Regions from separate parts of the Streptomyces sp. NBC_01197 genome, predicted to be linked through region 2. Evidence: riboswitches for the same ligand, from Rfam matches in the RefSeq annotation. Region 2 holds a riboswitch; the other holds the start of a gene.

Region 1 (15,600 bases), 1.6 Mb from region 2:
CCCGGACGGAAGGCGCCGGGGCGGCGCGGGGACGCGCCCGGCGGGCCGGTGGTGACGTACGGCCTGATCGGCGTCTGCTGCCTGGTCTTCCTGCTGAGCCCCGTCTCCGGGCTCGATCCGGCCTATGGGACCGGCGACAACCTCCTCGCCGCCCAGAGCGCGTACTTCGAACACTGGGGCGTCGTCCCGACCGAACTGATGACCGGTACGGCAGGAGCCCTGCTCACCCCGCTCACCGCGCTCTTCATCCACGCGAACTGGCTGCATCTGCTGGGCAACATGCTGTTCCTCTACGTCTTCGGCGCGATGGCCGAGGAACGCATGGGGCGCCTGCACTTCACCGTCTTCTATGTGGTGAGCGGCTACCTCGCCCTGACGGCCTACGCCCTCACCCACTCGGGCTCCGACCAGACCCTGGTGGGCGCGTCGGGTGCGATCTCGGCGGTGCTCGGGGCCTTCCTGGGCCTCTTCCCCCGGGCCCGGGTGACGAGCATCTTCCCGTTCCTGCTTTTCCTGCCGCTGCGCTTCCCCGCCTGGATCGTGCTGGTCTTCTGGTTCGTCCTGCAGTGGCTGGCGGCCGGGCAGCAGTCCGGCACCGGTCCGGGGGTCGCCTACACGGCCCATCTGGTGGGGTTCTCGCTGGGCTTCGGCTACGCGGCGGTGCGGTACTGGCGTACGACTAGAGTGAAACTCCCAGCGACGGCCACCGAGGGAGAAAGCAAGCCGTGATCACCGCGATCGTGCTCATCAAGACCAGCGTGGACCGGATCCCCGAGATCGCCGAATCGCTCGCCGCCCTGGAGAACATCAGCGAGGTCTACTCCGTCACAGGGACGTACGACCTGATCGCACTGGTCCGGGTGGCCCGCCACGACGATCTGGCGGACATCATCCCCGGCCGGATCAGCAAGATCCCCGGGGTGGAGGCCACAGACACGCATGTGGCGTTCCGTACCTACTCGCAGCACGACCTGGAAGCGGCTTTCGCCATCGGCCTGGACGCCTGAGGGTCGCGGCCGCCCGGCGCGGCGAGGCCCTGAGACCCCGCCGCGCCTGGCGGCCGTACGCAATCCCCGTCGGCGCGGTCAGACGGCCGGCACGCAGCGGCCGTCCTCGGTGCGGTAGTTCCAGCGGGCACCGTCCCGCACGAGTTCCTTCACCGCACCCACGAAGCGCTCCACGTGCTCGTCCGGCGTACCGGCGCCGAAGCTCACCCGGACGGCGTTGAGTGAGCGCTCGCCCGGCTCGCCCTCCGGGGCACCGCACTCGCCCTGGTCCTGCGGGTCGCTGCCGAGCAGGGTACGGACGAGCGGGTGGGCGCAGAACAGTCCGTCGCGCACCCCGATGCCGTACTCGGCGGAGAGCGCCGCGGCGAAGTGCGAGCTGTTCCAGCCGTCCACCACGAAGGAGATGACACCGACCCGCGGGGCGTCGTCACCGAAGAGCGAGAGGACCTGGACCGCCTCCACTTCGCGGAGCCCGTCGAGGACCTTGCGGACCAGCGTCTGCTCGCGCTCGACCAAGGAGTCGAAGCCGGCGTCGGTGAGCGCCCGGCAGGCGGACGCGATGGAGTGGACGCCGATGACGTTGGGCGATCCGGCCTCGTGGCGGGCGGCCGTGGTGTGCCACTCGACGTCGACACCCCCGTCGGCACGCCGGGCCACGCTGCGGGAGGCGCCGCCGCCCGCGAGGTACGGCTCGGCGGCGAGCAGCCAGTCGGAGCGGCCGGCGAGGACCCCGGAGCCGAACGGCGCGTACAGCTTGTGGCCGGAGAAGGCGACCCAGTCGACGTCGAGCGCCGCGATGTCCACGGGGTGGTGCGGTGCGAGCTGCGCCGCGTCCAGCACGATGCGCGCCCCGTGGGCGTGGGCGGCGGCCGCCAGCTCCTTGACCGGCCACAGCTCACCGGTGACGTTGGACGCGCCCGTGACACAGACCAGAGCGGGTGCCTCCGGCGTCGTACGGTCCGCCAGTGCGCGCTCCAGGGTCTCGACGGCCTGCCGCGGGGTGCGCGGGGCGTTGAGGTAGGTCACGGCGGCGTCCCGCCAGGGCAGCAGCGATGCGTGGTGCTCAGTCTCGAAGACGAAGACCTCACAGCCCGCCGGGACCACCGCGGCCAGCAGATTGAGCGAGTCCGTGGTCGAACGGGTGAAGACGACCTGGTCGTCCGGGCGGCAGCCGAGGAACTCGGCGACAGTCGTCCGGCTGTTCTCGAAGAGGTCGGTGGAGAGCTGCGAGAGGTACCCGGCGCCGCGGTGCACGCTGCCGTAGTACGGGGCGTACGCCGCCACGTCGTCCCAGACGCGCTGGAGTGCCGGGGCGCTCGCCGCGTAGTCCAGTGCCGCGTAGGTGACCTCGCCGCCGATGACGAGCGGGACCAGGACGTCCCTTCCGAGGACGGGGAGGTTCCCGGAGGAATCCTTACAAACCGACGCGTTGACGGCAGCACTGGGAACAGACATGACGAACTCCCGGAAAAAGGCAGGCGAATTCACTGCGCGTGCCACACGCGACAGTGCAAGGAAGGGGTGCGGAGAAGGGGCCTACTGCCCTAACGCATTCGCTGAACCACGGAAGAACTCCCTCGACGACCAGGATCCCTGTCGAGGGATCCGCGCTTGCCGAGGACTTCACTGCCCACGGCCTGGTCTTCACCCAGGGCACCCCGCCACGGACGGAGGGTTGCCGGACAGCGGGCTGGGGCCGTAGTCGCTGTCACTCATGACCTGCAGAGGATCCTGCCATACGTATCCGGACGTGCCAAGGCGCAGTCCACAGCCTGAGACCGGCAGCCGGCCGGAGGCTGCGCGACTGCGCCCTGGGTGTCCGGTACCCGAGTGCCCCGGGGGCTCAGGTGTTGCTGGCCGCGACCCAGCGTTCCAGCGCCCCGGCCGCCGCCCCCGAGTCGATGGACTCGGTGGCCCGGGCGATGCCCGCCGCGATCCGCTCGTTGAGGGATCCGGGGCCCGGGTCCAGCGCGACCAGCGCGGCTGCCGAGTTCAGCAGGACCGCGTCCCGTACCGGCCCGTCCTCACCGGCCAGCAGCCTGCGGGCCACATCCGCGTTGTACGACGAGTCGCCGCCGCGCAGCGCCTCCACCGGGACCAGTCCGATGCCCACGTCGCGCGGGTCGAAGGTATCCTCGCGCACCGTGCCGTCCGCCACCGTCCAGACCCTGGACGTGGCGGTGGTGGTCAGCTCGTCCAGCCCGTCGTCACCCCGGAACACCAGGGCGGACGAACCGCGCTCGGCCAGCACCCCCGCGATGATGGGCGCCACCCGCGCGTCGGAGACACCGGTCGCCTGCGCCCGGACCTTCGCCGGGTTGGTGAGCGGACCCAGGAAGTTGAAGGTGGTGCGGATGCCCAACTCCTTCCGGGCGGCGGCCACATAGCGCAGCGCGGGGTGGAACTTCACCGCGAAGCAGTAGGTGATGCCCGCCTCTTCGGCGACCTCGGCCACCCGCTCCGGCGCCAGCTGGAGATTGACGCCCAGCTTCTCCAGGACGTCGGACGCCCCGCTCTGGGACGACGCCGCGCGGTTGCCGTGCTTGACGACCTTGGCGCCGGTGCCCGCCACGACGATGGAGGACATGGTCGAGATGTTCACGGTGTTGGCGCCGTCGCCGCCGGTGCCGACGATGTCCACGCTCGGGCCCGGTACGTCGATCAGCCTGGCGTGCGCGTACATCGCCCGGACCAGGCCGCTGATCTCCGCGACCGTCTCGCCCTTGGCCCGCAGGGCGACCACGAACCCGGCGATCTGCGCGTCCGTCGCCTCACCACGCATGATGCGGTCCATCGCCCAGGCGGTGGCGTCCGCACTCTGGTCGATGCCGCGCAGCAGGGAGTCGAGAACGCCCGGCCATGAGTGGGCCGCCACGCTGTCGCCGCCGACCGGGGTCACAACGCTCATGGTCCACTCCTGGGTCCACCGCCGAATAGGGATACGGCCAGCTTATCCAGCTCCGGGGAACAGCGAAGAGCCCCGTCCATCGAATGGGCGGGGCTCCTGCTGTGGCGACTTTTCAGTCGGTCAGGTGATCAGTGGTGACCGTGGCCGCTGGTGATCTCCTTGTACTCGTCGGCAGTGGGCTTCTCGATCTGGTTGTGCTCGCCGTAGTAGCCCCTGCTCAGCTTGGCGCGGACCCGGGTCAGACGGGACACCTTGCGCGCGACACCGTTCTCGTCGACCTCGGGGCCGATCTCGAGCGGCTGGTACTGCTCGTGCGCGGTGAGCGTGTGCAGCTGTGCGGCCTTGAGCGGCTCGTGCACCTCGATGAACTCACCGTGCGGCAGGCGCTTGATGACGCCGGACTCGCGTCCGTGCAGCACCTTCTCCCGGTCACGACGCTGCAGACCCAGGCACCAGCGCTTGGCGACGATGAACGCGATGACCGGGCCGACGAACATCCCGACCCGGACGAACCAGGTGATCGCGTTGATCGACAGATCGAAGTGCGTGGCCCAGAGGTCGTTGCCGCCGCCGACGAGCAGGATCAGGTAGAGCGTGATCCAGGCGACGCCGAGACCCGTACGCGTGGGGGCGTTGCGCGGGCGGTCCAGGATGTGGTGCTCGCGCTTGTCCCCGGTGATCCAGGACTCGATGAACGGATAGACGCCGATACCGACCAGGACCAGCGGGAAGACCACGATCGGGATGAACACGCCCAGGACGAGTGTGTGACCCCAGGCGTTGATCTCCCAGCCCGGCATGATGCGGACGAGCCCCTCCGAGAAGCCCATGTACCAGTCGGGCTGGGCGCCGGTCGACACCTGGTCCGGACGGTACGGGCCGATCTCCCAGATCGGGTTGATCGAGGCGATCGCGGCCATGGCCGCGATGACACCGAAGACCAGGAAGAAGAAGCCTCCGGCCTTGGCCATGTAGACCGGCAGCAGGGGCATACCGACGACGTTGTTGTTCGTCTTGCCCGGACCCGCGAACTGCGTGTGCTTGTGGTAGAAGACCAGGATCAGGTGGCCTACCAGCAGACCGAGCATGATGCCCGGCAGCAGCAGTACGTGGACCGAGTAGAACCGGGAGACGAAGTCGCCGCCGGGGAACTCACCGCCGTACAGGAACATCGACGCGTACGAGCCGACGATCGGGATGGAGAGCATGACGCCCTCCATGAACCGCACACCCGTTCCGGAGAGCAGGTCGTCCGGGAGGGAGTAGCCGGTGAAGCCGGTGAACATCCCGAGCACCAGCAGCAGGAAGCCGAAGAGCCAGTTGATCTCGCGCGGCTTGCGGAAGGCGCCCGTGAAGAACACGCGCATCATGTGCACCAGCATGCCGGCCAGGAAGACCAGCGCGGCCCAGTGGTGGATCTGCCGGATGAGCAGACCGCCGCGGACCTCCAGGCTGATGTTCACCGTCGAGGCGTAGGCCTCGGACATGTGGATGCCCTGGAGCGGCACGTACGGGCCGTCGTAGACGACCTCGTTCATGCTCGGGTGGAAGAACAGCGTCAGATAGACACCCGTGAGGATGATGATGATGAAGGTGTAGAGGCAGATCTCCCCGAGCATGAAGGACCAGTGGTCCGGGAAGATCTTGCGCATGTTGGTCTTGGCCAGGCCGTAGATGCCCAGACGGCCGTCGGCCCAGTCGGCCACCCGCTCGCCGGCGGGCGCCTTGCGCTGTGTATCCGTCACGGTGCTCATCCGCGCTCCCAGAAAGCAGGACCGACGGGCTCTGCGAAGTCGCCGAGCGCTTCGAGATTACCCTCGCCGTTCACACCGATCCGCAGCTGCGGAAGCGGGTGGCCGGCCGGGCCGAAGATGACGCGGGCGCCGTCGGACAGGTCGAAGGTGGACTGGTGGCACGGGCAGAGCACGTGGTGCGTCTGCTGCTCGTACAGGCTGATCGGGCAGCCGACGTGGGTGCAGATCTTCGAGAACGCGACGATGCCCTCGTGGGCCCACTCGCGCTCCTTCTTGTCCTTGATGTTCTCCGGCTGGATACGGACGATCATCAGGGCAGCCTTGGCGATCTGCGTCTGGAAGTCCTCGTCGGACTCCGAGAGGCCCTGCGGCATGGCGAACGTCAGCGAACCGACGGCCACGTCCTCGGGACGCAGCGGCTGGTTGGTGTTCATGTTGATGAGCACCTTGCCGCGCGCCCACAGCGTCTTGCGGAGCTTCTTCTCCGGCAGCGGGCCCAGGTCGCGCAGCAGCATCACACCGGCGAGCGGGACCATGGCCATGGCGCCGAACATCGTGGTGCGGATCAGCTTGCGGCGGCCGAGGCCGGACTCGGCGGCGCCTGCCGCGAAGTCGGCCAGGACCTGCGCCTTGACCTCGGCCGGGGCCTCGATCGGGTGACGGTCGGCCGGCATCTCGACGTCCGACATCAGCGTGCGGGCCCAGTGGACCGCGCCGGCGCCGATGGTGAAGAGCGCCACGCCCAGGGTCAGACCCAGGGAGAAGTTGAGCGCGCTCACGTGCCCGAACGGGAAGACAAAGATGATCTTGTCGACGGGGAAGATCACATAGGACGCGATGAACCCGATCGTCGCCAGCATCGAGAGCGTGAACAGGAAGGCGACCACGCGCTCGGAGCGCTTGGCGGCTCGCTCGTCGATGTCCTGGATACGCGGCCTGTGGGCCGGCAGCCCCGGGTCCGCGAACGGGTCGTCCGCGGTCTTCACCGCGCCGTGCGCGGGGTCCTGCTCGCTCGGCAGGTTCTCTTCGGAATTCTCTTGGCTACTCATGACTTCTTGGCCTTAGCGGTGTGGGCCGCGACCCAGATGGCAACTGCGATCAGCGCACCGAGTCCGAAGATCCAGCCGAACAGACCCTCACTGACCGGACCGAGGCCGCCCAGCTTGAGGCCGCCCTCGCTGGCGGAGTTGTCGCCGTTGACGGTCTTGATGTACGCGATGATGTTCTGCTTCTGCTTCTCCGGCATCGTGGTGTCGGGGAAGTTCGGCATGCTCTGCGGGCCGGTCTGCATGGCCTCGTAGATGTGCTTCGGATCCACGCCCTCAAGGCTCGGGGCGTACTTGCCGTGCGTCAGAGCACCGCCCTCACCCGTGAAGTTGTGGCACTGGGCGCAGTTGGTGCGGAAGAGGTCGCCACCTGCTGCGGTGTCGGCGCCCTGGTCGCTGTACTGCTTCGGGGTCGGCGCGATGGGTCCGGCACCGAGGGAGGCCACGTACGCGGCGAGCTGGTCGATCTCGCCCTGCGAGTAGATGACCTTCTTCCTCGGCACCTGCGCGCCGGGCTGCTGGGCAGGCATACGGCCGGTGCCCACCTGGAAGTCCACGGCGGCTGAGCCGACGCCGACCAGGCTGGGGGCATCGGATGAGCCCTGGCCGCCCATTCCGTGGCAGCTTGCGCAGCCCACGGAGAACAGCTTCTTGCCCTCACTGATGGCGAGGGACTGGGAGGTGTCGTCGGCCTGCGCCTTGCCCGCGGGAGCGAACGCGGCGTACAGCCCCCCGGTGGCCGCCAGCGCGAGGAGTAGGACGACGACCGCCGCCAGCGGGTGGCGTCGTCGTGCGGAGAGCTTTTTCACGGATTACCCCGGTGTCAGGATCTTCTGCGTCGGTGCTTGCTGGATGAGTGGGGCGTCGGGCCCGATTACTGGATCAGGTAGATCGTCGCGAAGAGGCCGATCCACACGACATCGACGAAGTGCCAGTAGTAGGACACGACGATGGCTGCGGTCGCCTGCTGGTGCGTGAATCTCTTGGCCGCGTATGTCCTGCCGAGAACGAACAGGAAGGCGATCAGGCCGCCTGTCACATGCAAGCCGTGGAAGCCGGTGGTCAGGTAGAACACCGAGCCGTACGGGTCGGAGGACAGCGAGAGGCCGTCATCCTTCACCAGGCTGGTGTACTCGAAGATCTGGCCTCCGATGAAGATCGCACCCATCACGAACGTGATCGAGAACCACGAGCGCAACTTCTTCACATCGCCGCGCTCGGCGGCGAAGACGCCGAGCTGGCATGTGAGAGAAGAGAGCACAAGGATCGTGGTGTTCGTCGCCGAGAAAGGAACGTTCAGCGAGGACGCCATATCCTTCCAGTGCTCGGGACCCGTCACCGATCGCAGGGTGAAGTACATCGCGAAGAGGGCCGCGAAGAACATCAGCTCGGAACTCAACCAGATGATGGTTCCGACGCTGGTGAGGTTCGGCCGATTGACCGACGGGTGCGCGTGCCCGGTTTCTACTGTCGTTGCTGTCGCCACGACCGACATTATGTCGGTCGCTTATCCCGCCCTCACCCTGGGGGGTGCCGTTCGGTGTGTCAGCGGCTCGTGTCCAGCCCTAACGGCCCATCGCGAGGCGGTCCGTAACGGTGTTGACGGGGTGTCGGACGGAGTAGCATCCGCGCCAGGGTCCGGCCTCAACGGGCCCCGCGGGCCCGGCAGATCCCGCTGATCCCGAAGACACAGCCGTCACGGAGGAACAATGCAGCCGAGCGCCACGGTCCTGGTCTACAGCGACGACGCGAACACCCGGGAGCAGGTACGGCTCGCGGCGGGTCGCAGGCCGGCGTCGGACGTGCCGCCGGTGCAGTACCTGGAGTGCGCGACGCTCGACGCGGTCCTCAGCGCCCTGGACAAGGGCGGTATCGACGCCTGTGTGCTGGACGGTGAGTCGGTCCCCGCGGGCGGTATGGGCGTCTGCCGGCAGATCAAGGACGAGGTCTTCCGGTGCCCGCCCGTGCTGCTGCTGATCGGCCGCCCGCAGGACGCCTGGCTGGCCACCTGGAGCCGCGCGGACGCCGCGGTGACCCTTCCGGTGGAGCCGGTGGAGTTCGCGGCCGCACTGGCCGCTCTGGTGCGTGAAAGGCTCGGCGCGGGCACCGTGTCCGCGGGGTCCTGACGGGTCCTGAACAGGGGCCCCTGACCCTCCCCCGCGGAAGCACGGCGCCGGTTGCTGCTCAGAGCGCGGCGGGCCGCAGCCGGGCCGTCTGCGCGGGGGTCTCCGTGTTCTGCTTTCCGCCCGTCAGCGCGCTGCCCTTGGCCCACTTGGCCCAGGAGAGGTTCCAGTCGCCGTAGCCGTTGTCGAACGGGGTCATCGTGTCGCCGTCGCTGCCGACGACCGAGACTATGTCCCCCTGGCGCACGTGGTTGAAGAACCACTCGGCGTTGCTCGTGCTCATGCCGGTGCAGCCGTGGCTGGTGTTGGCGGATCCCTGCGACCCCTCGGACCAGGGCGCGGCGTGCACGTACTCACCGCTGAGTGTGACCTGTGTCGCGTAGTAGACCGGCAGGTCGTACGAGTCGGAGCTGCCGGCGGCTATCCCGATGCTGGAACTGGTCATCCGTACGTAGTACGTCTTGCCCAGTACGACCTTGACTCCGTTGCGGGTGGAGAAGCCCGGCTTGCCGGTGGTCACCGGGATGGTGTTGATCACATGGCCGTCGCGCTTGACCGTCATCTCGTGGGCGGAGGCGTCGGTTATCGCCTCCAGACGGTCCCCCGTCCTCAGCCTGAGCGGCTTGGCCGCGCCGCCGTAGAGCTTGTCGCTGACCTTTATGCCGTTGAGATTGCTGTGCACGCTGACCGTGGCGTGCGCGGGCCAGTACTCCTTGGGCCGGTAGTGCAGCGTCTTGCTGTCCACCCAGTACCAGGCGCCGTCGACGGAGGGCACCGAGTCCACCTTCAGAGCGCGCTCGACCTGCGCCCTGGCCTTCTTGTCCTTTACCGGGGCGCTGAGTTGGGCGGTGACGGGCTGGCCCACGCCGTACTCCCCCGCCTTGGGACCGAAGGTGACGTTCAGCCGGTTGGAGGCGGGCTTGGTGTCGAACGCCATCGTCCGGTTGCCGGGTGCGCCCTGGTCGTCCTCGGTGGCGACCCGGACCGTGTAGTGCACGCCTGCGGCCAGCGGAACGGTGCTGTGCCACCGCTTGCCGTCGGCGGAGAGTTCGCCTGCCAGCTGGCGTCCTGTGCTGTCGGTGGCCGTCACATCGGTGATGCGGCCGTCGTCATCCTTGGAGGTGACTTCGAGCGGCTTGTCGGGGTCGGCCTTGCCGTCGCCCTTGGGGCCGTTGAAGGAAATCGAATCGGCCGCGTCGAACGGCGAGGCGGAGAGCGGATTGCTGCCGGAACCGCCGCACGCGGTCGCCGTTGCCCCAAGGGACACGACCAGCAGCGTGCAGCTCAGGACCGTACGGATTCGAGGTGCATGGCTCATATGCACACGTTAAGAAGATCCCCTGGTAACGGCACGCCGGATGACTGCAAACGAGGAGGCCCGGACACCTGATTGGCGTCCGGGCCTCCTCGTACGGTCCAGCGGTGGGGCTCAGCCCCTACTGGTTCTGGTTCTCTCCGCGGTAGAACTCGAAGACCCAGCCCCAGAGGCCGACCACCACGAGCGGGGCCGAGAAGTACAGCAGCCACCAGCCCATGGCGATGGCCAGGAAGGCGAGCGCGCCGCCGACGGCCAGGAAGATCGGCTGCCAGCTGTGCGGGGCGAAGAAGCCCACCTCACCGGCGTCGTCCGCGACGTCGGCCTCCTTGTTGTCCATCGCGCCGGCGTCGATCCGCCTGGCCGTGAAGGCCAGGTAGAAGCCGATCATGATGCTCAGCCCGAAGGCCATGAAGAGGGCCGTCGTTCCGGCTGCCTCCTTCGACCACACGCCGTAGACGACCGCCACGACGAGGATGAAGACGGCCAGCCAGATGAACATCTTGCCTTGGACCTTCACTTGCCTGCCTCCTTGCCGCCGGACAGGACCTTGTCACCGGAGCCGTGGTTCTCGAGCTGGTCGAGAGCCGCGATCTCCGGGTGGTGCAGGTCGAACGCCGGGGATTCGGAGCGGATCCTCGGAAGGGTCGTGAAGTTGTGCCGGGGCGGCGGGCAGGACGTCGCCCATTCGAGCGAGCGCCCGTAGCCCCACGGGTCGTCGACCTCGATCTTCTTGCCGTACTTGGCGGTCTTCCAGACGTTGTACAGGAACGGCAGGATCGACAGGCCCAGCAGGAAGGAGCTGATGGTCGAGATGGTGTTCAGCGTGGTGAAGCCGTCAACGGCGAGGTAGTCCGCGTACCGCCGCGGCATACCCTCGACACCCAGCCAGTGCTGCACCAGGAACGTGCCGTGGAAGCCCACGAACAGCGTCCAGAAGGTGATCTTGCCGAGCCGCTCGTCCAGCATCTTGCCCGTGAACTTCGGCCACCAGAAGTGGAATCCGGAGAACATCGCGAAGACGACGGTCCCGAACACCACGTAGTGGAAGTGCGCGACCACGAAGTACGAGTCGGACACATGGAAGTCCATCGGGGGCGAGGCCAGGATGACGCCGGTCAGACCACCGAAGGTGAAGGTGATCAGGAAGCCGACGGCCCAGAGCATCGGTGTCTCGAAGGACAGCGAGCCCTTCCACATCGTGCCGATCCAGTTGAAGAACTTCACACCGGTCGGCACCGCGATCAGGAAGGTCATGAAGGAGAAGAACGGCAGGAGCACACCGCCGGTGACGTACATGTGGTGGGCCCACACCGTCACCGAGAGCCCGGCGATCGAGATCGTCGCTGCGATCAGGCCGATGTATCCGAACATCGGCTTTCTCGAGAACACCGGAATCACTTCGGAAATAATTCCGAAGAATGGCAGCGCGATGATGTACACCTCTGGATGGCCGAAGAACCAGAAGAGGTGTTGCCATAGGAGCGCGCCGCCATTTGACGCATCGAATACATGAGCGCCGAACTTGCGGTCCGCCTCCAGCGCGAAGAGTGCTGCGGCGAGTACGGGGAAGGCCAGCAGCACGAGCACGGCGGTCAGCAGCACGTTCCACACGAAGATCGGCATACGGAACATCGTCATGCCGGGGGCGCGCATACAGATGATCGTGGTGATGAAGTTGACCGAACCGAGGATCGTGCCGAAGCCGGAGAAGGCCAGGCCCATGATCCACATGTCGGCGCCGACACCCGGTGACCGGACGGCGTCCGACAGCGGGGAGTAGGCGAACCAGCCGAAGTCGGCCGCGCCCTGCGGGGTGATGAAACCACCGACCGCGATGAGCGAGCCGAAGAGGTACAGCCAGTACGCGAACATGTTCAGCCGCGGGAACGCCACATCGGGCGCCCCGATCTGCAACGGCATGATCCAGTTCGCGAACCCGGCGAAGAGCGGCGTCGCGAACATCAGCAGCATGATCGTGCCGTGCATCGTGAACGCCTGGTTGAACTGCTCGTTCGACACGATCTGCGTACCCGGACGGGCCAGCTCGGCGCGCATGACGAGCGCCAGCACACCGCCGATGCAGAAGAAGGCGAACGATGTGACCAGATACATCGTGCCGATCGTCTTGTGATCAGTGGTGGTCATCCACTTGATGACGATGTTTCCCGGCTCTTTGCGCCGTACCGGCAGCTCGCTCTCGTAGGAGTCGCCTGCTGCCGCGGCACCCTGAGGTTCGTTGAGGATGCTCACAGGTTGTTCGTCTCCGCGTTCTTGGCGTGGCCAGTCTGCGCGATCCCGGCGGGGATGTAGCCGTTCTGGTGCTTGGTCGCCAGGTCCTTGAGGTGCTGCTTGTAGCGCTCCGGGGAGACGACCTTCACATTGAAGAGCATCCGGGAGTGGTCTACGCCGCACAGCTCAGCGCACTTGCCCAGGAAGGTGCCCTCCTGGTTGGGGGTCACCTCGAAGGAGTTGGTGTGGCCCGGGACAACGTCCATCTTCATGAGGAACGGCACCACCCAGAAGTCGTGGATGACGTCGCGCGAAGTGAGAACGAAGCGGACCTTCTCGCCCTTGGGCAGCCAGAGGGTCGGCCCCGGGTTGCCGGTCTGCGGGTTCCGGGAGGCCGGCGTGCCGACGTCGTAGACGCCTTCGGCTCCCTTGGGGAATTCCTTGGTGAAGCGGTCCGGGATATCGGACAGCTCTGTGGTCTTCGCCGCGTTGCCCGTGGACGGGTTGCCGTCCACGTCCTCCACGTAGTTGAAGCCCCAGCTCCACTGGAAGCCGACCACGTTGATCGTGTGGGCGGGCTTCGCCGAGAGACTGAGGACCTTCGACTCATCACGCGCGGTGAAGTAGAAGAGCACCGAGACGATGATCAGAGGGACCACGGTGTACAACGCCTCGATCGGCATGTTGTACCGGGTCTGCGGAGGTACCTCCACCTTGGTCCGGCTTCGCCGGTGGAAGATGACACTCCAGATGATCAGCCCCCACACCAGCACGCCCGTGGCGAGCGCTGCCGCCCACGAGCCCTGCCAGAGGGAGAGGATCCGAGGTGCCTCTTCCGTTACCGGGGTGGGCATACCAAGGCGGGGGAAATCCTTGTACGAGCAACCGGTAGCGGTCACAAGGATCAGGCCCGCAGTCAGCACCTGCGGCAGCTTCCGCCGCATCGGGCGCCGCGACGAGCGGTCGGAGCCGTTGGGACTCACGTAGCGCCTTCCCGAGAGTCTCGCCCGGGCGGCCGGCTGCGGCCGCATCAGGTCGGTCGCCGGTCCTGCTCGGGCAGGGGTTTGGATGTTTATGCGGACCAAACCCTACTGGAGGCCATTTGGGGCCGCGCGGGGAGGGTGCCCAACGCGCCGCCCGACACCCCGAAGGGGTGGAATCCCGGCTTCCGGCGGGGATCTGACGATCCCTCCCCCTACGAGGCGGGCCGTCCGTCCGCAGGCGCAGACTAGCGTGGCGCCGTGTCCTACTTCGATGCCGCGTCCTCCGCGCCCCTGCACCCCGTCGCACGTCAGGCCCTGCAAGCCTCCCTGGACGACGGCTGGGCCGATCCCTCCAGGCTGTACCGGGAGGGGAGGCGGGCGCGGCTGCTGCTCGACGCGGCCCGCGAGGCGGCGGCCGAGGCGGTCGGGTGCCGCCCGGACGAGCTGGTGTTCAGCTCGTCCGGCACCCGGGCGGTCCACTCCGGAATTGCCGGCGCACTTTCCGGCCGTCGGCGTGTCGGCGGCCATCTGGTGGTGTCGTCGGTCGAACACTCCTCGGTACTGCATTCGGCGGCGGCCCATGAGGCGAGTGGCGGTTCGGTGACCGAAGTGCCGGTCGGCCGGACCGGGGCGGTGGCCCCAGGCACTTACGCGGCCGCGCTGACCGCCAGGACCGCGCTGGCCTGCCTGCAGTCCGCCAACCACGAGACCGGCACCGAGCAGCCGGTCGCCGAGGTCGCCGACGCGTGCCGGGCCGCCGGGGTGCCGCTGCTCGTGGACGCCGCCCAGTCGCTGGGGTGGGGGCCGGTCGAAGGGGACTGGTCGCTGCTCACCGCCAGTGCGCACAAGTGGGGCGGGCCGGCCGGGGTGGGGCTGCTCGCCGTACGGAAGGGTGTGAGGTTCGTCCCCCAAGGCCCGGCGGACGAGCGGGAGTCGGGGCGGGCCGCCGGTTTCGAGAACCTTCCGGCGATCGTGGCCGCCGCGGCCTCACTGCGGGCCGTACGGGCCGGGGCCGCGGCTGAGTCGGTACGGCTGCGCGGTCTCGTGGACCGGATCAGGGCCTCGGTGGGCGAACGGGTGACGGATGTCGAGGTGGTCGGCGACCCGGTGCGACGGCTGCCGCATCTCGTGACGTTCTCCTGTCTCTATGTCGACGGGGAGACTCTGCTGCACGAGTTGGATATGGCCGGTTTCTCCGTGTCATCCGGTTCGTCCTGTACCAGCAGCACGCTGACGCCCAGTCACGTGCTGCGGGCTATGGGGGTGCTCTCGGAGGGGAACGTGCGCGTCTCGCTGCCGCTCGGCGTGGCGGAGGCGGACGTCGACCGGTTCCTGGAGGTGCTGCCGGGCGTGGTCCGTTCCGTACGGGAGCGGCTGGGCGCTGGGGCGGGCGCCACTCAGGGGCCGGTGCGGGGTGCGGAGACGGCGCCCCCCGCGGAAGCGGAAGCAGCGGCGGCACCGGACAGGGCGGCTGCCGCGGGGCCCGGGGCCGGCCCTGCGGCGGAACTCGTCGTGGACGCGCTCGGGAAGCGCTGCCCGGTCCCGGTCATCGAGCTGGCCAAGGTGATCGGGGACGTGCCGGTGGGCGGGGTGGTGACGGTGCTCTCGGACGACGAGGCCGCGCGGCTCGATGTGCCGGCGTGGTGCGAGATGCGGGGGCAGGAGTACGAGGGGGCGCACCCGGTCGACGGGGGAACCGCCTTCCGGGTGCGCCGCGTGTCGTGAGCCGGTCGGCAGGGCCGCACCGAAGCGCGCAGGGCCGGCCTGCGGACCGGTGGGCTACTGGAGGTGGACCTGGACCTCTTCCGCCGCGTCCTGGCCGTACGCCTTGGTGAAGCGGTCCATGAAGTTGGCGCGGCGCAGGGTGTACTCCTGCGTACCCAGCGTCTCGATCACCAGCGTGGCCAGCATGCAGCCGACCTGCGCCGCGCGCTCCAGGCCGACGCCCCACGAGAGCCCGGACAGGAAGCCCGCACGGAACGCGTCGCCCACGCCCGTCGGGTCGACCTTCGCCTCCTCCTCTGCGCAGCCGACCACGATCGGGGCCTCGCCCCGGCGGTCGATCCGGACCCCCCGGGAGCCGAGCGTGGTGACCCGGTGGCCGACCCGGTCGAGAATCTCGTCCTCGGTCCAGCCGGTCTTGGACTCGATGAGCCCCTTCTCGTACTCGTTGGAGAAGAGGTACGTCGCGCCGGCGAGCAGCGTACGGATGTCCTCACCGGTCATCCGGGC
Region 2 (15,600 bases):
GAGTTCACCGTCGTCACGGAGGGAGTACGAGACGGGGCCACGGTTGGAGGCGACGAGGACGCGGGCGGCGTGCGGAGAGGCCATGACGCGAACCTAGCCCGTGCCGGAGACGCTCAAACGTACGGGCGGCGGAGCCGCCGGGGGGTGCGGTCCGCCGCCCGTACGGCGCGGGGGCCGGTACGGCCCGTGGTCAGGTGGCGCGGGGGTCAGTGCGACGAGGTGTTCCGTGCTGCGCGGGGATCAGCGCGACGAGGTGCCCGAAGCGTCCGTCGCCGGGGCGAATTCGTCCTCGGGGACGGAGATCACCCAGTGCGTGGCCTGCCGGGGCCGGAGGTACAGCGCCCAGTACAGCGCCGCGACGGCGACGATGACACCGGTGATGACCAGGCTCTCGACGCTCTGCTGGTACAGCACCCAGGCCAGGACCACGACCAGCAGTGCGGGGATCGCCGGCCACAGCGGCATGCGCCAGGCCAGCCGGTGCTTGTGCTCACCGCGGCGCGACACCAGGGCGCCGAGCGCGACGAAGACGTACATCGCGGCCACCGCGACACCGGTGACCTCGCTCAGCGTGTCCAGATTGACGAAGCAGAGCACCGCTCCGGGGACGCCGACGGCCAGCGTCGCCGCCCAGGGGGAGCTGTAGCGCTTGCCGATGTGGGAGAGGACGCGGTTGGCGGCGGTCGGCCAGGCCGCGTCACGGGCCGACGAGTAGACGACGCGGGAGTTCTGGATCACCATCACGATCGCCGCGTTGATGATCGCAAGCGCGATGCAGAGACTGACGAACGTGCCGACGCCGGAGTTGCTCCAGGTCTGCACCATGCCCGCGACATTGCCCGTGGCGAGGGTCTTGAGGTCCGGGGCGCCGAGCGTGATCGCGATGACCGGGATCAGGACGACGGCCGCACCGATCGCGAGCGTCCACAGCACGGTGCGGGAGACGTTGCGGCGGGGGTTGTCCATCTCCTCGGCCAGGTACACGGCGGTCGAGAAGCCCTGGAGGATGAAGAGCGCGGTGGCGAGTCCGGTCACGATCAGACCGGCGGTGACGGCCGAGCTCTGGCCGTGCCCGGCGTCCATCACCGGGTGGATGAGGACCGACGCGGACCGGCTGGTGTGGGTGAAGCCGAGGAAGGCGACGACCGCGCAGGCCACGACTTCCAGGACCAGGAAGATGCCGGTGATCCAGGCGTTGGCGCGCAGGTCGAGCAGGCCCATCGCGGTGGCGAGGAGCATCACTCCGGCCGCCGTGTACTGCGGGTTCAGATGCACGATCGGCGCCAGATAGTCGGCGGTGCCCAGCGCGATGATGGGCGGCACGATCATGACGACGATCAGCGAGAGGACGAAAACCAGCCAGCCGGCGAGCCGGCCCATGAGGGTCCCGACCATGGCGTACTCGCCACCGGAGCTCGGTATGAGCGTGCCCAGCTCCGAGTAGGTGAACGCGACTCCGATACAGAGCAGACCCGCGATGGCGATGGTGAGGGCCGTTCCGGTGCCCAGGGTAGCGAAAGAGTCCGGCACGATCACGAAGAGCGACGATGCCGGGGTCAGACAGGAGAGCGTGAGCAGCGTCCCTCCCACCACACCGATGGAACGGGTGAGGGTGGGCGCTTCCCCGGCCCTGGCGGCACGGGTGTCGGCCTCCGGTTTCCCGGGGGTCGCGGCAACGGTCGTGTCGGGCGTAGAGGTCATCCGTTGTCCCATCGGTGCTGGCGTCATGAGGCTGGCGGCATGAGGGGGCGGGCACCTTCGGGCATTCGCTGGGTATTCGCTGAAGAGTGCCGCACATGCGGGGCGGACCGCGACGACGTCCACGCCGCTCCGGTGACCGAATACAACTCCCGACGACCATTCACGTCAAGGGTTCGTTAAAGCGTCATCGCAACGAAATCCGTTGTTTCTTTACGGTGTCGCAGTGCTCCTTCCCGCCAATAAGGCGGTGACTACACGGATATCGCGGCCTGGTGAGGGGTGCGGATTCTCGTGCCGACTATGGCTAAAACCTTTCCATGGACAGCTGCCGGACACTGTCCGTGGCCGTCCGCCCCGGCAGTCTCCGGTCAGGCGGCCCGGCGGGCCGCGTACTCCCCGACGCTCCGCATCGGCGGCCGCTCCTCGGTGTCCACCGCGTGCGTCCGCGGTACGAAGCCCGACCCTTCCGCGCCCCGCTCGAACTGTGTCAGCTCCGGCCGCACCAGCTGCCCCCGCGACAGCCGCAGCTGCGCCGTGCGGTAGATCGCCGCCGCCATCCGCCCCAGCGCGAGCCCGTCCTGGTGGCGGTGTTTGCGCGAGCCCACGTCGACCTGCGCCAGCGCGTCGAGCCCCACCGTGTGGAGCGCGTCGACCAGCAGGCCCAGCTCCACCCCGTAACCGACCGGGAAGGGCAGCTGTTCGAGCAGCGAGCGCCGTACCGCGTACTCGCCGCCCAGCGGCTGGACGAAGCCGGCCAGCTGCGGCCAGTGCAGGTTCAGCAGCGGCCGCGCCACCAGCTCGGTCACCCGGCCGCCCTGACCGGCGGTCTCGCCGAGCGGCCGGTCGTACATGGCCTTCACGAACTGCACATCGGGGTCGGTCAGCAGCGGCCCGACGATCCCCGAGACGAAGTCCGCCGAGAACTCCCGCAGGTCCGCGTCCACGAAGCAGACGATGTCGCCGCCGGTCACCAGGAGCGAACGCCACAGCACCTCGCCCTTGCCGGGCACGGCCGGAATCCGCGGCAGGATCTCGTCCCGGTGCACCACCCGCGCCCCGGCGGCAGCGGCGGCAGCGGCCGTACGGTCGGTGGAGCCGGAGTCGATGACCACCAGCTCGTCCACGAGCGGCACCGGCAGGGCGTCCATCAGCTCCCGCCGGATGGTCGCGACGATCGCCCCGACCGTCGCCTCCTCGTTGAGCGCGGGCAGGACGACACTTACCCTCGTGCCGCGTTTGGCCGCGATCAGCCGGTCCAGCGGACGGTCGGCCGCCGACCAGGAACGCCTGGTCAGCCAGCGGTCCACCTCTTCCAGCACGACGCGTCTCCTTGACTGTGAGCCATCTCGCGGTTCGGACGACTATCTCAACTGTCACTGCCTTCGGTTACAGTCTTGAACAACGCAAATGGCCACGGGATGCCGGGGTCAGCAGATGCGGACAAACACGCCGGGCCTCAAGGCTCGCGTCATAAGCGCTCATCCAGAGGGACTGAGGGAACGGCCCGTAGAAGTCCCGGCAACCCTCCTGCCGACCGCGAGGTCATGGTGGGGAAGGTGCCAATTCCGTCTTGCGGCGAAGTACGTCGCGAGGAAGATGAGGAGAGGACCTCGCCACCATGGCTGTACAGACCGTCACCAGCACCAGTGACTCCACCGGGGCCGTCGATCTCGGCCCCGCCGCCGCCCTCTCGTGCCGCGAGTGCGGAGAGCGTTTCCCTCTCGGCCCCCTCTTCGCCTGCGCCTCCTGTTTCGGGCCGCTCGAAGTGGCGTACGACCTCCCGAGCGGCTCCCCCGACGAGCTGAAGAAGCGCATCGAGGCCGGCCCGAACAACATCTGGCGCTACGCCCCGCTGCTGCCGGTCCCCGCCGGTGTGGCCGACCAGCCCAACTTGAACCCGGGCTTCACCAAGCTGGTCAAGGCCGACAACCTCGCCCGCGAGCTGGGTGTCACCGGCGCTCTGCACGTCAAGGACGACTCCGGCAACCCGACGCACTCCTTCAAGGACCGTGTCGTCGCCATCGCCGTCGAGGCCGCCCGCGCCTTCGGCTTCACCACGCTCTCCTGCTCATCGACGGGCAACCTGGCCGGAGCCGTCGGCGCCGCCGCCGCCCGCGCCGGCTTCCGCTCCTGCGTGTTCATCCCGCACGACCTGGAGCAGGGCAAGGTCGTGATGGCCGCCGTCTACGGCGGCGAACTGGTCGGCATCGAGGGCAACTACGACGACGTCAACCGCTTCTGCTCCGAGCTCATCGGCGACCCGATCGGTGAGGGCTGGGGCTTCGTCAACGTCAACCTCCGCCCGTACTACGGCGAGGGTTCCAAGACCCTGGCGTACGAGATCTGCGAGCAGCTCGGCTGGCAGCTGCCCGACCAGATCGTCATCCCGATCGCGTCGGGCTCCCAGCTCACGAAGATCGACAAGGGGCTCCAGGAGCTGATCAAGCTCGGTCTGGTCGAGGACAAGCCGTACAAGATCTTCGGCGCGCAGGCCGAGGGCTGCTCACCGGTCTCCACCGCGTTCAAGGCCGGTCACGACGTCGTACGGCCGCAGAAGCCGGACACGATCGCCAAGTCGCTGGCCATCGGCAACCCGGCGGACGGCCCGTACGTCCTGGACATCGCCCGCCGCACCGGCGGCGCCGTCGAGGACGTCAACGACGAGCAGATCGTCGATGCGATCAAGCTGCTGGCCCGTACCGAGGGCATCTTCGCGGAGACTGCGGGCGGCGTGACCGTCGGCGTGACGAAGAAGCTCATCGAGGCCGGTCTGCTCGACCCGTCGCTCACCACCGTCGTACTGAACACGGGTGACGGCCTCAAGACCCTGGACGCGGTCGCCCCGACGTCCGGCCCGACCGCGACGATCCGTCCGACCCTGGACGCGTTCCGCGAGGCCGGCCTGGCCACGGGCGCCTGACCCGGGCTCTCCGTACCCAGCCCTGTCCGTACCCGCCCGTTCCGTCCCGCCCCGGACTCCTGGAAGGTAATCCCGTATGAGCGTCAAGGTCCGCATCCCCACCATCCTCCGCACCTACACGGGCGGCCAGGCCGAGGTCGCCGCCGACGGCGGCACCCTCTCCGAGGTCATCGCCGACCTGGAGAAGAACCACACCGGCATCGCGGCCCGCGTCCTGGACGACCAGGGCAAGCTGCGCCGCTTCGTGAACGTGTACGTGAACGACGACGACGTGCGCTTCGAGCAGGGCCTGGAGACGGCGACGCCGGACGGCGCGGGCGTTTCCATCATCCCGGCCGTCGCCGGCGGCTGAGCAAGCCCCTGCGGCGCCGCGGCGACCCCCGGTGCTCGCCGCCCGGGGGTCCGCCCCGCCGTCCGTCGTGTCATCTGCTGGACCCGTTGCCCTCTCCGCGTACGAAGCGGAGGGGGCAATTCAGCATGATTGAACACGGTAGAGTTGGGGCAGCCCCCTTGATCGCCCGCGCCGAGCGCGTATGAGCACGCGTCAATGTCTGGGCAATGCGTAGATCTCTTTGCGTCGTAAGTGCCCTTTGCCCGGCCCGACTTGCCCTGGGATACCCGGAAATCCGCCCAATGGGGCGTTCAGCCGTGCTCAGAATTCTCGTCCGATTGACCTGTTGCAGAGGGCAGTTGGGCAGATACATTCAGCCGCGGTCGACGCGTTCCGGCGCAAGGTCTGACCCGGATCCCGCGAAGTGCGGGCTCTGTGCAAGGGCCAGTAATAGGGGAGTTAGGCATGGCTCAGGGCACCGTCAAGTGGTTCAACGCGGAGAAGGGGTACGGCTTCATCGCGGTCGACGGTGGTGCGGATGTTTTCGTCCACTACAGCGCGATTCAGATGGACGGCTACCGCACCCTTGAAGAAGGTCAGCGAGTTGAGTTCGAGATCTCGCAGGGCCAGAAGGGTCCGCAGGCGGACATGGTCAAACTCGCCGTCTGATCTCGGCGCGATCGGCCACCGACCCACTCACGCCGAGAGGCCCGCACCCCACACAGGGGCGCGGGCCTCTCGTGCGTCCGGGGGCAGCACCGCACCCACGTGGGCCTTCTTCGAAGGCGCTTGCACTCACAGGGGTCGAGTGCTAATCATTGGCGTTAGCACTCTCCCAGTGAGAGTGACAGAAGGACCGGGTTGGTGAGGCCCGCGGGCCGGGTGGGGCAAGGAACCACCGGGCAAGCAGGCCGTCCGTCGCGGGCACCGCCAGGTCTGACGCTTTCCACCCCCTGTCCGGGAGGACCACTTCACATGGCCAAGATCATCGCGTTCGACGAGGAGGCACGGCGCGGTCTCGAGCGCGGGATGAACCAGCTCGCCGACGCCGTCAAGGTCACCCTCGGCCCCAAGGGCCGCAACGTCGTCCTTGAGAAGAAGTGGGGCGCCCCCACGATCACCAACGATGGTGTTTCCATCGCCAAGGAGATCGAGCTCGAGGACCCGTACGAGAAGATCGGCGCCGAGCTGGTCAAGGAGGTCGCCAAGAAGACGGACGACGTCGCCGGTGACGGTACGACCACCGCGACCGTCCTCGCGCAGGCGCTGGTTCGTGAGGGCCTCCGCAACGTCGCCGCCGGTGCCAACCCGATGGCCCTCAAGCGTGGCATCGAGAAGGCCGTCGAGGCCGTCTCCGCCGCTCTGCTGGAGCAGGCCAAGGACGTGGAGACCAAGGAGCAGATCGCTTCGACCGCCTCCATCTCCGCCGCTGACACCCAGATCGGCGAGCTCATCGCCGAGGCGATGGACAAGGTCGGCAAGGAAGGCGTCATCACCGTCGAGGAGTCGCAGACCTTCGGGCTTGAGCTTGAGCTCACCGAGGGCATGCGCTTCGACAAGGGCTACATCTCGGCGTACTTCGCCACCGACATGGAGCGTATGGAGGCGTCGCTCGACGACCCGTACATCCTGATCGTCAACTCCAAGATCGGCAACGTGAAGGATCTCCTTCCGCTGCTCGAGAAGGTCATGCAGTCCGGCAAGGCGCTGCTGATCATCGCGGAGGACGTCGAGGGCGAGGCGCTGTCGACCCTGGTCGTCAACAAGATCCGCGGCACCTTCAAGTCCGTCGCCGTCAAGGCCCCGGGCTTCGGCGACCGCCGCAAGGCCATGCTCGGTGACATCGCCATCCTCACCGGTGGCACGGTCATCTCCGAGGAGGTCGGCCTCAAGCTGGAGAGCGCCGGTCTCGACCTGCTCGGCCGCGCCCGTAAGGTCGTCATCACCAAGGACGAGACCACGATCGTCGACGGTGCCGGTGACAGCGACCAGGTCCAGGGTCGCGTCAACCAGATCCGCGCCGAGATCGAGAACTCCGACTCGGACTACGACCGCGAGAAGCTCCAGGAGCGCCTCGCGAAGCTGGCCGGCGGCGTGGCCGTCATCAAGGCCGGTGCCGCGACCGAGGTCGAGCTCAAGGAGCGCAAGCACCGCATCGAGGACGCCGTTCGCAACGCGAAGGCGGCCGTCGAGGAGGGCATCGTCGCCGGTGGTGGCGTGGCCCTGCTCCAGGCTTCCGCGGTGTTCGAGAAGCTTGAGCTCGAAGGCGACGAGGCGACCGGTGCCAACGCCGTGAAGCTCGCGCTTGAGGCCCCGCTGAAGCAGATCGCCGTCAACGGTGGTCTCGAAGGCGGAGTCGTCGTCGAGAAGGTCCGCAACCTGACGGTCGGCCACGGCCTGAACGCCGCGACCGGCGAGTACGTCGACATGATCGCCGAGGGCATCATCGACCCGGCGAAGGTCACGCGCTCCGCGCTGCAGAACGCCGCGTCGATCGCCGCGCTGTTCCTCACCACCGAGGCCGTCATCGCCGACAAGCCGGAGAAGGCCGCTCCCGGCGGCGCCCCGGGCGGTATGCCCGGCGGTGACATGGACTTCTGATCCTCAGCGAGAGCGAGGATCGGCTGTTCCAGCCGTAGCACGGCGAGCAGTTCGTACGGACCGAGGGCGGTACCCCTTCTCGGAGGGGTACCGCCCTCGGGCGTTCCCTGAGGGTTTCGTCAGCCGGCGTAGTCCTTGAGCCTCCCGGTCTCCAGGGTGATCGAGACCGGGGAGGGAAGAGTGACCGTGGAGCCATAGGCGTGGGACGTACGGGTCCGGTACTCGCCCCGGTCCGGCTCGCTGTAGACGACGAGCTTCTCCGCGTCCCGGTCGACGAGAAGGTAGACGGGGATGCCTGCGGCCGCGTAGCCGTCGCGCTTCTCCACGCGGTCACGGAGGTCCGTGTCCGCGTCGTACGAGGTGACTTCCACAACCATGAGCGTGCCATCGGGGTCCGCCCACTCGCCGCTCTGGCCCACGTAGTGGTCGAGCGGGGCCAGGGCACCGTCCGCGCAGGCGCGGCCCCTGCGGTAGGAGTCCACCTTGAGTCCCTGCTCCGGATACAGGGCCAGCTCAGGGCGATGCTGCATGCATTGCCTCAGCAGCCACATGACAATGGCGCCATGCAATTGGTCCAGCACGTGCTTGACCGCAAGCTTTCCACTGATGAATTCCAATGACACCGTCTCGGGCGCGTGGCGGGCGAGTTCCTCGAACTCCTCGACGGACATCTGGGCGTCCTGGGCGTGGTCAGCGGTGCTGGGGGTCATGGCGTCGCCTCCTCCCTTCCATCGTGCCCTGTTCCGGGGCCGAGTGAGCTGAACGGTCATGTGCGGGTCCTCTCGGGTTGTCGAGTCGCTGCCGCACGGGCCTGTGCCGCCCGGGTGTGGACCTGGGCCGGGGTGAGCGGGGCGGGGCGGCGTACGGGTCCGCCCCGGCACTCCGCGCACTCACCGCCGGGCAGGGCTTCCGGGCGCCCGGGGACCCCGCACTTTCCGCACTCCAGAATCCGCAGAGCCGGGCGCGGGAGGCGTGGCGCCGGGAGTGGCGGGCGCTCGGGCGGGAGCTTGTCGGTGAGCCGCCTGCGGACGAGTGAGGACGCGCGGTGTACGGGGGAGGGCAGCCCGGCGGTCAGGGCGTGCAGCATCTCCGGCTCGGTGGCGCGACGGTCGAACCACGTGGCGGCGAGGGGCTCCAGCGCGGCACAGTCCGCCGCCGACAGGCTCAACGAGGGCGCGGTGCGGCCGAGGGCGGCCAGCAGGATGAACGCCCGTGACCGGGTGGGCCGTTGGGGTGGAAGTGCGTCCTCCGGTACGCCTCCGGTGGTGAAGGCGGCCCACCAGTCGTCGTCGCGGGCGGTGCGGGAGAACCACGTACGGGTCACCCAGCGGGCGCTGTCCGCCCCGATCAGGTGCTCGCTGCCCCGGCGCAGATGCCCGGCGCGCTGAAGGGCGTTGAGCGCGGTGCGCAGGGCGCACTGCCCGTACGGAAGGACCTTGGCCAGCGTCTTCACCGAGATGTCGGCCCCGTCCGGCAGCCGGTCGATGTACGCGGCGATGGCCGCTTCGCGGGGCGGCAGCAGCGCGAAATCTGCTGCGCTGTACGCGCGTTGACCTGGCGCGGAGCGCTTTCCGTAGCCCGGATTGGCCATCGGGTGAGGGGCCCCGTGTGTCGGGTTCGGGGCAGGATTAAGGTGGCTGTCAGCCATGGATCGAACCTCGCAGCTATATCGATCTGGATGGTCAGGCCCCGGAGCCGGTGTTGGCGCACCGACCGGGGCCGTTCACGTTCTGTGAGCACGCTAGAGCCTGGCAACTGCCCGTGGCAAGTCGGTCACGAGAAGTCAACAGCACGCGCGGGGAGGGTGGTTGGGTGGGGTATCGGACCCTCCACCCCATCACTGTCAAGAGGGCTCGGGGCGCGGGACTTGAGCCCCGGGGCGCCCCCGGGGCCGGGCGAGGTCAGTGAGCGGTGTCGGCTTCGAGTGCCCTGGCCGTGGCCCTGACGAACGCGGCCGGGTTGTCCAGCATGATGTTGTGCCCGCAGTCCGGGATCGCGACCACTGATACGCCGGCCGCGGTGAGCCCGTCGGCGCCGGGGAGCGAGCCGTCGGTCTCCGGGTACAGGAAAGCGCGCGGGATCTTCAGGCCGAGGAGCAGCTCGCGCATCGACGGCGTGCTGCCGTGGGCCAGGTGGGTGGCGCTGCGGTGCAGGGCCTCCCGGCCCGCCAGCCGCATGGTGGACCACCAGTGGGCCCCGGCCTGGTCGCGTACCTCTGCCCAGCCGTACGCGAGGAACTCCTCCTCGGAGTAGGCGGCGATGCCGCTGCTGCCGAGTGTTCCCAGCGTGGGCACCAGGGGGTCGAGGTTGGCGTCGACCAGGACGAGGCGGGAGACCAGCTCCGGGTGGCGTGCGGCGAGAACGATTGCCGCCGAGCCGCCCATGCTGTGCGCGACGACCTCGGCGCCGGAGACGCCCGCCGCGGTGATGGCCGCCGCGAGGGCGTCGGCATGCGCCTCCAGGGTGTAGCCGAAGTCGGTGGGGCGGTCGCTGATGCCGTGGCCGAGCATGTCCATCAGGAGCGACCTGCGGCCTGCCAGCAGTGGATGGACCGCGACCTCGGCGAAGTAGGCGGGTGAGGTCGCGCCGAGGCCGTGCAGATAGATACGTGCGGGCTCGGCGCCCGGGAGTTCGACCCACCTGATGCGGTCACCGTTGCCTGTCACTGCGGTACTGCGCACAGCATGCTCCCCTGCGGTCAAGATGGCTGACCGCTGAGTCTAAGGCTCTGCCGTGCTGCCGTGCGGCTCGCCAGGTCGTGAACTCGCCCTGGTTGACGTGCAGTTCTCTGCACCTGCATGGATGTGACCCTTCCGGGATTCCGGGGGCGGCAACAGAATCGTGCTCGACCGGCGCCGGCGCGGACCGACCTATCGACGTGGACCGACCTATCGAGGGGACATCAGCCGTGACCGAAACAGACACCCAGCTGACCGCGACAGCGATGCTGGAGACGGCCCACAAGGCGGTGGCCCAGGGCTTTCCGTGTGACGACCGTCTTGCGCGTGCCGCGCTGCATCTCATCGAGTGCGCGGCGGACGTGGTCGAACGGCTCCCCAGGGCCGACCGTGACGTGGACTCCGCACGGGAGGCGCTCGGGCACGCCCGCGCCGCCGTCGTGACGGCGACGTTCGCCGTACGGCAGATCCACGACGAGTCCGGCAGGGGCCTGGTGCAGGAGTCCGGCAGTGTCCAGCGGCCGGGAAGGGTCGTCTGCGGCCTCGACCGTTAGGCCCAGGACCTAAGGGCTGTCCCGCAATTCCCGGCGGGCGCGCGACGACAGCTACGGCACCTCGCCGCGTTGTCGGAACGTCCACATACATCCAGTATGCGGACGTCCCTCCGCCTTGCGATGCACCGCATCTGACGCCGCGCGCTGATCCACCAGGAATTGCGGGACAGCCCTTAGCAGGGCGCATTACCCCTGGGCATATTCGGGCATCGAAGAATCCGGTAGCCGGCATTCCGGAATTACAGCATTCCGGTAGCCGTTATTCCGGTAGTGAATATTCCGGTAGGAAGCATTCCGGCGGAGGGGGCCGTGAAGGGGATCGGGCTCAGTTTTCCGTTCCCGTGGAGAGACCACCATCGCGACGGTGAGGCTCCGTTGCCGCAGTCGACTCATCGGTCGGCTGCGGCACCGGAGCCTCACCGTTTCTGCTGGTCGAGCGCCCGGTCCCATGGTTCCTACTTACGCACTGCACAAGTCTGACCTTATAGCGGGCGTCCCCTTCTCGAAGAATAGAAATGTGCGAAGGGGTCGCACGGAGAACGCAGAAGCGGACTCGAAGACTCGCAGACTCAGCGAAAAGGAAAAGAAGCCATGCGGAAGTACAACGACCAGATCAAGACCGTCGCCGCTCGCCGTGGAGTCAAGGCGGCGCTGGTGGCCGCCGTGGCCGGCGCGACGTTCGCATCTGTCGTCGGAGCCGGTGCGGTCACGCAGTTCGCGGCCGGTCCGCACACCGCCACCACCCGCGTAGCGGCCGACGTGTCCCCGGCAAGCGACCACGGCTGGGACTGATCTGTTGTATTTCCGGCCGACGCAATCACGCCACCTCAGCTGAGGAGAGAACGAATGACGATCACCACAGCCCTGGAATCCGGGACCGGAACTGCCGAATCCGCGGTCTTCGGTCCCGAGATCGAGCTCCGCTCCACGATCACCGCCGAACTCGTCGACCACACCGCGTCCGATCTCGCGGTGGTACGCGCCGCCCGGGTGTCCACCGCCGGTGAGGAAGCACACCGCGAGGAACGCGGCGACGCGTATATAGCGGGACTCATCAACTATCTGATGCGCAGCCGCCACGGCAGCCCCTTCGAGCACAATTCGCTGACCTTCCTGGTGCACGCGCCGATCTTCACGATCCGGCACATGATGCGCCACCGCATGTGGTCGTTCAATGAGGAGAGCGCCCGCTACAAGGACCTCAAGAACGTCTTCTACGTCCCCGACCGTGACCGCATGCTCCGCCAGGAGGGCAAGCCGGGGCACTACCAGTACGTGGAGGGCACCGAGCAGGATTACGAGCTGCTGTCCACGTCCACCAGTGAGGCGTACCGGGCGGCGTTCCGCGAGTACCAGCGGTTGCTCGATGCCGGGATCGCCCGTGAACTGGCCCGGATCGTACTCCCGGTGGCCACGTACTCGACGGTCTACGCGACCTGCAACGCCCGCTCACTGATGCACTTCCTCGCCCTGCGCACCAACCGCTCGGACGCCACGTATGTGTCGCATCCCCAGCGTGAGATCGAGCTGGTCGCAGAGCAGATGGAGAACGAGTTCGCGCGGCTGATGCCGCTGACCCACGCGTCCTTCGAGAAGTGCGGGCGTGTGAGCCCCTGACCGGACGGAGATCTCTGCCATGCGTATCACGGTCTACGCGGGATCGGCCCTGGGCAACAGGGCGGCCTACCGGGACGAGGCGGCTGTCTTCGCCAAGGAGATGGTCGCGGCGGGACACGAGATTGTCTACGGCGGCGGTGCGGCGGGCCTCATGGGCGTCGTCGCCGACACGGCCCTGGCCGCCGGCGGCCGGGTCACGGGAGTCATTCCCCGCCATCTGGTCGATGCCGAGGTGGCCCATCCGGGCCTCACCGAACTGCACGTCGTCGACACCATGCACCAGCGCAAGCAGCTCATGGCCGACCTGGCGGACGCCTTCGTGGCGCTTCCCGGCGGTGTCGGCACGGTCGAGGAGATCCTCGAAGTGTGGGCATGGCTGATCCTCGGCAGCCATCACAAGCCGATGGCCCTGCTGAATGTCGACGGGTACTGGGACCGGCTGCTGCGGATGAACTGCCGGATGTCCGCCAGTGGTTTCCTCCGTCCCGGCGAGGCCGGGACGCTCCCGGCGGTCGCGGACGCCGACGAGTTCATCGAGTTGATCGGATCGTGGGAGCCTCCGCCTCCGCGCTGGGGCTGAAATCGGAAGTCGGAAGTGGGAATGATGTCGGTAGTGAAGTTGGAGAGCAAGCCGCGGGAGGCCGACCCGGTCACGGTGGTGGACGGCTATGTCCCGGTGATCGACCTCAGCTCCGCCCGTACGGGGGAGAGCGCGGACCGGAGACTTGCCGCGGTGATCGACGAAGTCTGCCGGACCAGCGGCTTCCTCGTCGTCGTCGGGCACGGCGTCCAGGAGCACACGATCTCCGAGATGTACCGGGCCACCCGGGAGTTCTTCGCGCTGCCCGCCGCGCGGAAGGTGGCGCTGCGGGCGGATGCGTCCGACCCGCTGATGCGCGGCTTCGGCCGCGAGGGCAGCCTCGCCGCGTCCAACGAGGAAGCCCTGGTCGAGCAGGAGCGGGCCCTGCCGGATGTGTCGGAGACGTACACCGTCAACCGCCTGGGCGAGCCTGGCGAATCGGCTCTTCCGCCGGATGCCGACCCCGCGCTGCGCACGCCCAACCGGTGGCCCGAGCTGCCCGGCTTCGCGGAGGCGTACCGGAGTTACTACGCGGCCATGGAGACACTGGCAGCGGACATCATGCGGCTCTTCGCCCTCGCCCTTGACCTCCCGGAGGACTGGTTCGAGGAGAAGATCCGGCACCACATGACGAATCTGACCGCGAACTTCTACCCCAAGCAGCCCGTTCCGCCGGCGCCGGGGCAGTTGCGCAAGGGCATGCACAGCGACTGGGGCAGCCTCACCATCCTCTACCAGGACGACGGCCCCGGCGGGCTGCAGGTCCTCGACAAGGAGGGCCGATGGCTCGATGTCCCGGTGATCGAGGGCTCGTTCGTGGTCAACATCGGCGATCTGATGGCCATCTGGACCAACAACCGCTGGGTGAGCACCGTGCACCGGGTCGTCAACCCGCCGCGGGAGCTGGCCGGCCGGGAGCGGTACTCGGTGCCCTTCTTCCACCAGCCCTCCTACGACGCGCTCATCGAGTGCATTCCGACCTGTACCGGGCCGGACAACCCGCCCAGGCACCAGCCGGTGCGCTCGGGCGACTACATCATCGGGAAGTTCAGCAGGGCCTACGGCACGTGACGGCCCGGAAGCACGCCGGGCTGCCCTGGGGCACTCCGCGGAAGGCGAGTTGACCAACCGTGGTCAGAACAGTGCTGCTCCTCGGAGCGGAGAGCGAAGTCGCCGAACGCCTCGCGCAGGCCGCCGACGAGCTCGACATCCGGCTCCATGTGGCGACCCACCGGACGCTCTACCGGAACTACGGGGACGCGCTGCGCAACCGGCTGGCAGGCGTCGTGTTCACCGACTTCCGTATCCCGTTGCACGCCCTGGACCAGCTCACCGAGCACTGCGTCCAGGGCGGGGTCGGGGGCGTGGGGGTCAGCTGGAAGTTCCTCTCCCCGCTGGGCGCCCTGCTGGCCGCCCGGCTCGGACTGCCGGGGCACGATCCCGCCGCCGCGCCCGCGACCCGTAACAAGTGGCTGATGGCGGAGGCGTTCCGCGAACGGGGAGTCCCGCACCCGCGCACCCTGGCCGTACCGGCGCCCGACGGCGGGATTCCGGCCGGGAGCGCGGCAGGGCTCGGTTACCCCCTGGTGGTGAAGCCGGCCGAGAGCGCCGGTTCGGTGGGGGTGATTCCGGTGGACTCCCCCGACGACCTGGCGGGGATGGTGCGGGTGGCGCAGCGGCGCCGGAAGAGCCTGCCGTACGGTGCGCCCGTCGATACGACCGTCCTCATCCAGCAGCATGTGGAGGGTGCGTCGTGCGGTGTGGTGACGGCCGTGCACCAGGGGGAGTTCACCCACCTGGCGATCATGCGGAACTACACCACCACCGGCCGTTTCCGCGAGGACACCGGCCGTACGATGCCGGCCGGCTTCGGGCTGCCGGCCGAAGCCCTGATCCTCTCGACGGTGGAGAGCGGGCTGGCCGCGCTCGGCCTGCGCGACGGAGTCGCCCACAGCGATCTCAGGGTGACGGAGGCCGGGCCAACGGTGATCGCGGTGGACGTCGGGCCGCCCGACGTACCCACCATGCAGGCGATCGAGCTCGCGACCGGGGTCAACACGGCAGCGGTGTACCTCCAGACCGTCCTGGGCGAGCGACCGGGCACCCGGCCGCGGCGCACCGACGCCGCCGCGATCAGGTTCATCAGCACGGTGCGCCACGGTGTCTTCCGCGGCCTGGAGGGGCTGGCGCAGAGCCCGCACGTCGCACTCGTGCGCTCCTATGTGCAGCCGGGAGACCTCATCGGCAGCGCCCACCGGAAGTACACCCGGCTCGGCCATGTGATCGTCCAGGCGCCCAGTGCCGACCTGGCGGACCAGCGCGCCGACGCGGCGATCGCGGGCATCTCCAGCCGGGTGGAGCCCTGACCGGAGCCGGTGCCCGTCGATCACCGTCCGCCTGCCGTCATCCATCGGGCACCGTCCATCGACCGTCGAACGCTGTGGGGGCCGCCGGGCATGGTGCGCGGCGGCCCCGCCATGGACCGGAGGGAAAGATGAAAGGCACGTACCGCTCGCCGCGCCGACTGCTCGGCATCGGCTGGAGCCTGCACGGCGACGGCAGCCGTCCGCTGCCGGGAGCCGTGGTGATGCCGGACGAACGGCTCTCCTGGCCCCGTA

Evidence for each region. Region 2 has a riboswitch for S-adenosylmethionine ahead of thrC (threonine synthase). Riboswitches for the same ligand answer to the same signal wherever they lie in the genome.
Region 1: linked by a shared signal. The riboswitch ahead of OG452_RS26640 (aminotransferase class V-fold PLP-dependent enzyme) and the one ahead of thrC (threonine synthase) in region 2 are both predicted to bind S-adenosylmethionine.

What each region holds. Positions count from the first base shown of each region.
Region 1 covers NZ_CP108569.1:5,776,913-5,792,512, reverse strand. The annotation lists gene OG452_RS26650 (rhomboid family intramembrane serine protease) at 1-729, shown strand, start outside; gene OG452_RS26645 (Lrp/AsnC ligand binding domain-containing protein) at 726-1,007, shown strand; gene OG452_RS26640 (aminotransferase class V-fold PLP-dependent enzyme) at 1,086-2,462, opposite strand; SAM riboswitch class IV at 2,610-2,727, opposite strand; gene trpD (anthranilate phosphoribosyltransferase) at 2,851-3,915, opposite strand; gene qcrB (cytochrome bc1 complex cytochrome b subunit) at 4,044-5,669, opposite strand; gene qcrA (cytochrome bc1 complex Rieske iron-sulfur subunit) at 5,666-6,718, opposite strand; gene qcrC (cytochrome bc1 complex diheme cytochrome c subunit) at 6,715-7,524, opposite strand; gene ctaE (aa3-type cytochrome oxidase subunit III) at 7,590-8,210, opposite strand; gene OG452_RS26610 (hypothetical protein) at 8,425-8,841, shown strand; gene OG452_RS26605 (L,D-transpeptidase) at 8,900-10,156, opposite strand; gene OG452_RS26600 (cytochrome c oxidase subunit 4) at 10,275-10,673, opposite strand; gene ctaD (aa3-type cytochrome oxidase subunit I) at 10,670-12,406, opposite strand; gene ctaC (aa3-type cytochrome oxidase subunit II) at 12,403-13,368, opposite strand; gene OG452_RS26585 (cysteine desulfurase/sulfurtransferase TusA family protein) at 13,627-15,093, shown strand; gene OG452_RS26580 (carbohydrate kinase family protein) at 15,148-15,600, opposite strand, start outside.
Region 2 covers NZ_CP108569.1:4,212,791-4,228,390, forward strand. The annotation lists gene OG452_RS19280 (alpha,alpha-trehalose-phosphate synthase (UDP-forming)) at 1-84, opposite strand, end outside; gene OG452_RS19285 (APC family permease) at 241-1,701, opposite strand; gene OG452_RS19290 (glucosyl-3-phosphoglycerate synthase) at 2,070-3,020, opposite strand; SAM riboswitch class I at 3,177-3,304, shown strand; gene thrC (threonine synthase) at 3,320-4,621, shown strand; gene OG452_RS19300 (MoaD/ThiS family protein) at 4,698-4,973, shown strand; gene OG452_RS19305 (cold-shock protein) at 5,418-5,621, shown strand; gene groL (chaperonin GroEL) at 5,928-7,553, shown strand; gene OG452_RS19315 (Uma2 family endonuclease) at 7,673-8,263, opposite strand; gene OG452_RS19320 (hypothetical protein) at 8,320-9,144, opposite strand; gene OG452_RS19325 (alpha/beta fold hydrolase) at 9,455-10,234, opposite strand; gene OG452_RS19330 (hypothetical protein) at 10,462-10,785, shown strand; gene OG452_RS19335 (hypothetical protein) at 11,377-11,577, shown strand; gene thyX (FAD-dependent thymidylate synthase) at 11,632-12,402, shown strand; gene OG452_RS19345 (TIGR00730 family Rossman fold protein) at 12,422-12,982, shown strand; gene OG452_RS19350 (isopenicillin N synthase family dioxygenase) at 13,016-14,053, shown strand; gene OG452_RS19355 (ATP-grasp domain-containing protein) at 14,113-15,348, shown strand; gene OG452_RS19360 (uracil-xanthine permease family protein) at 15,477-15,600, shown strand, end outside.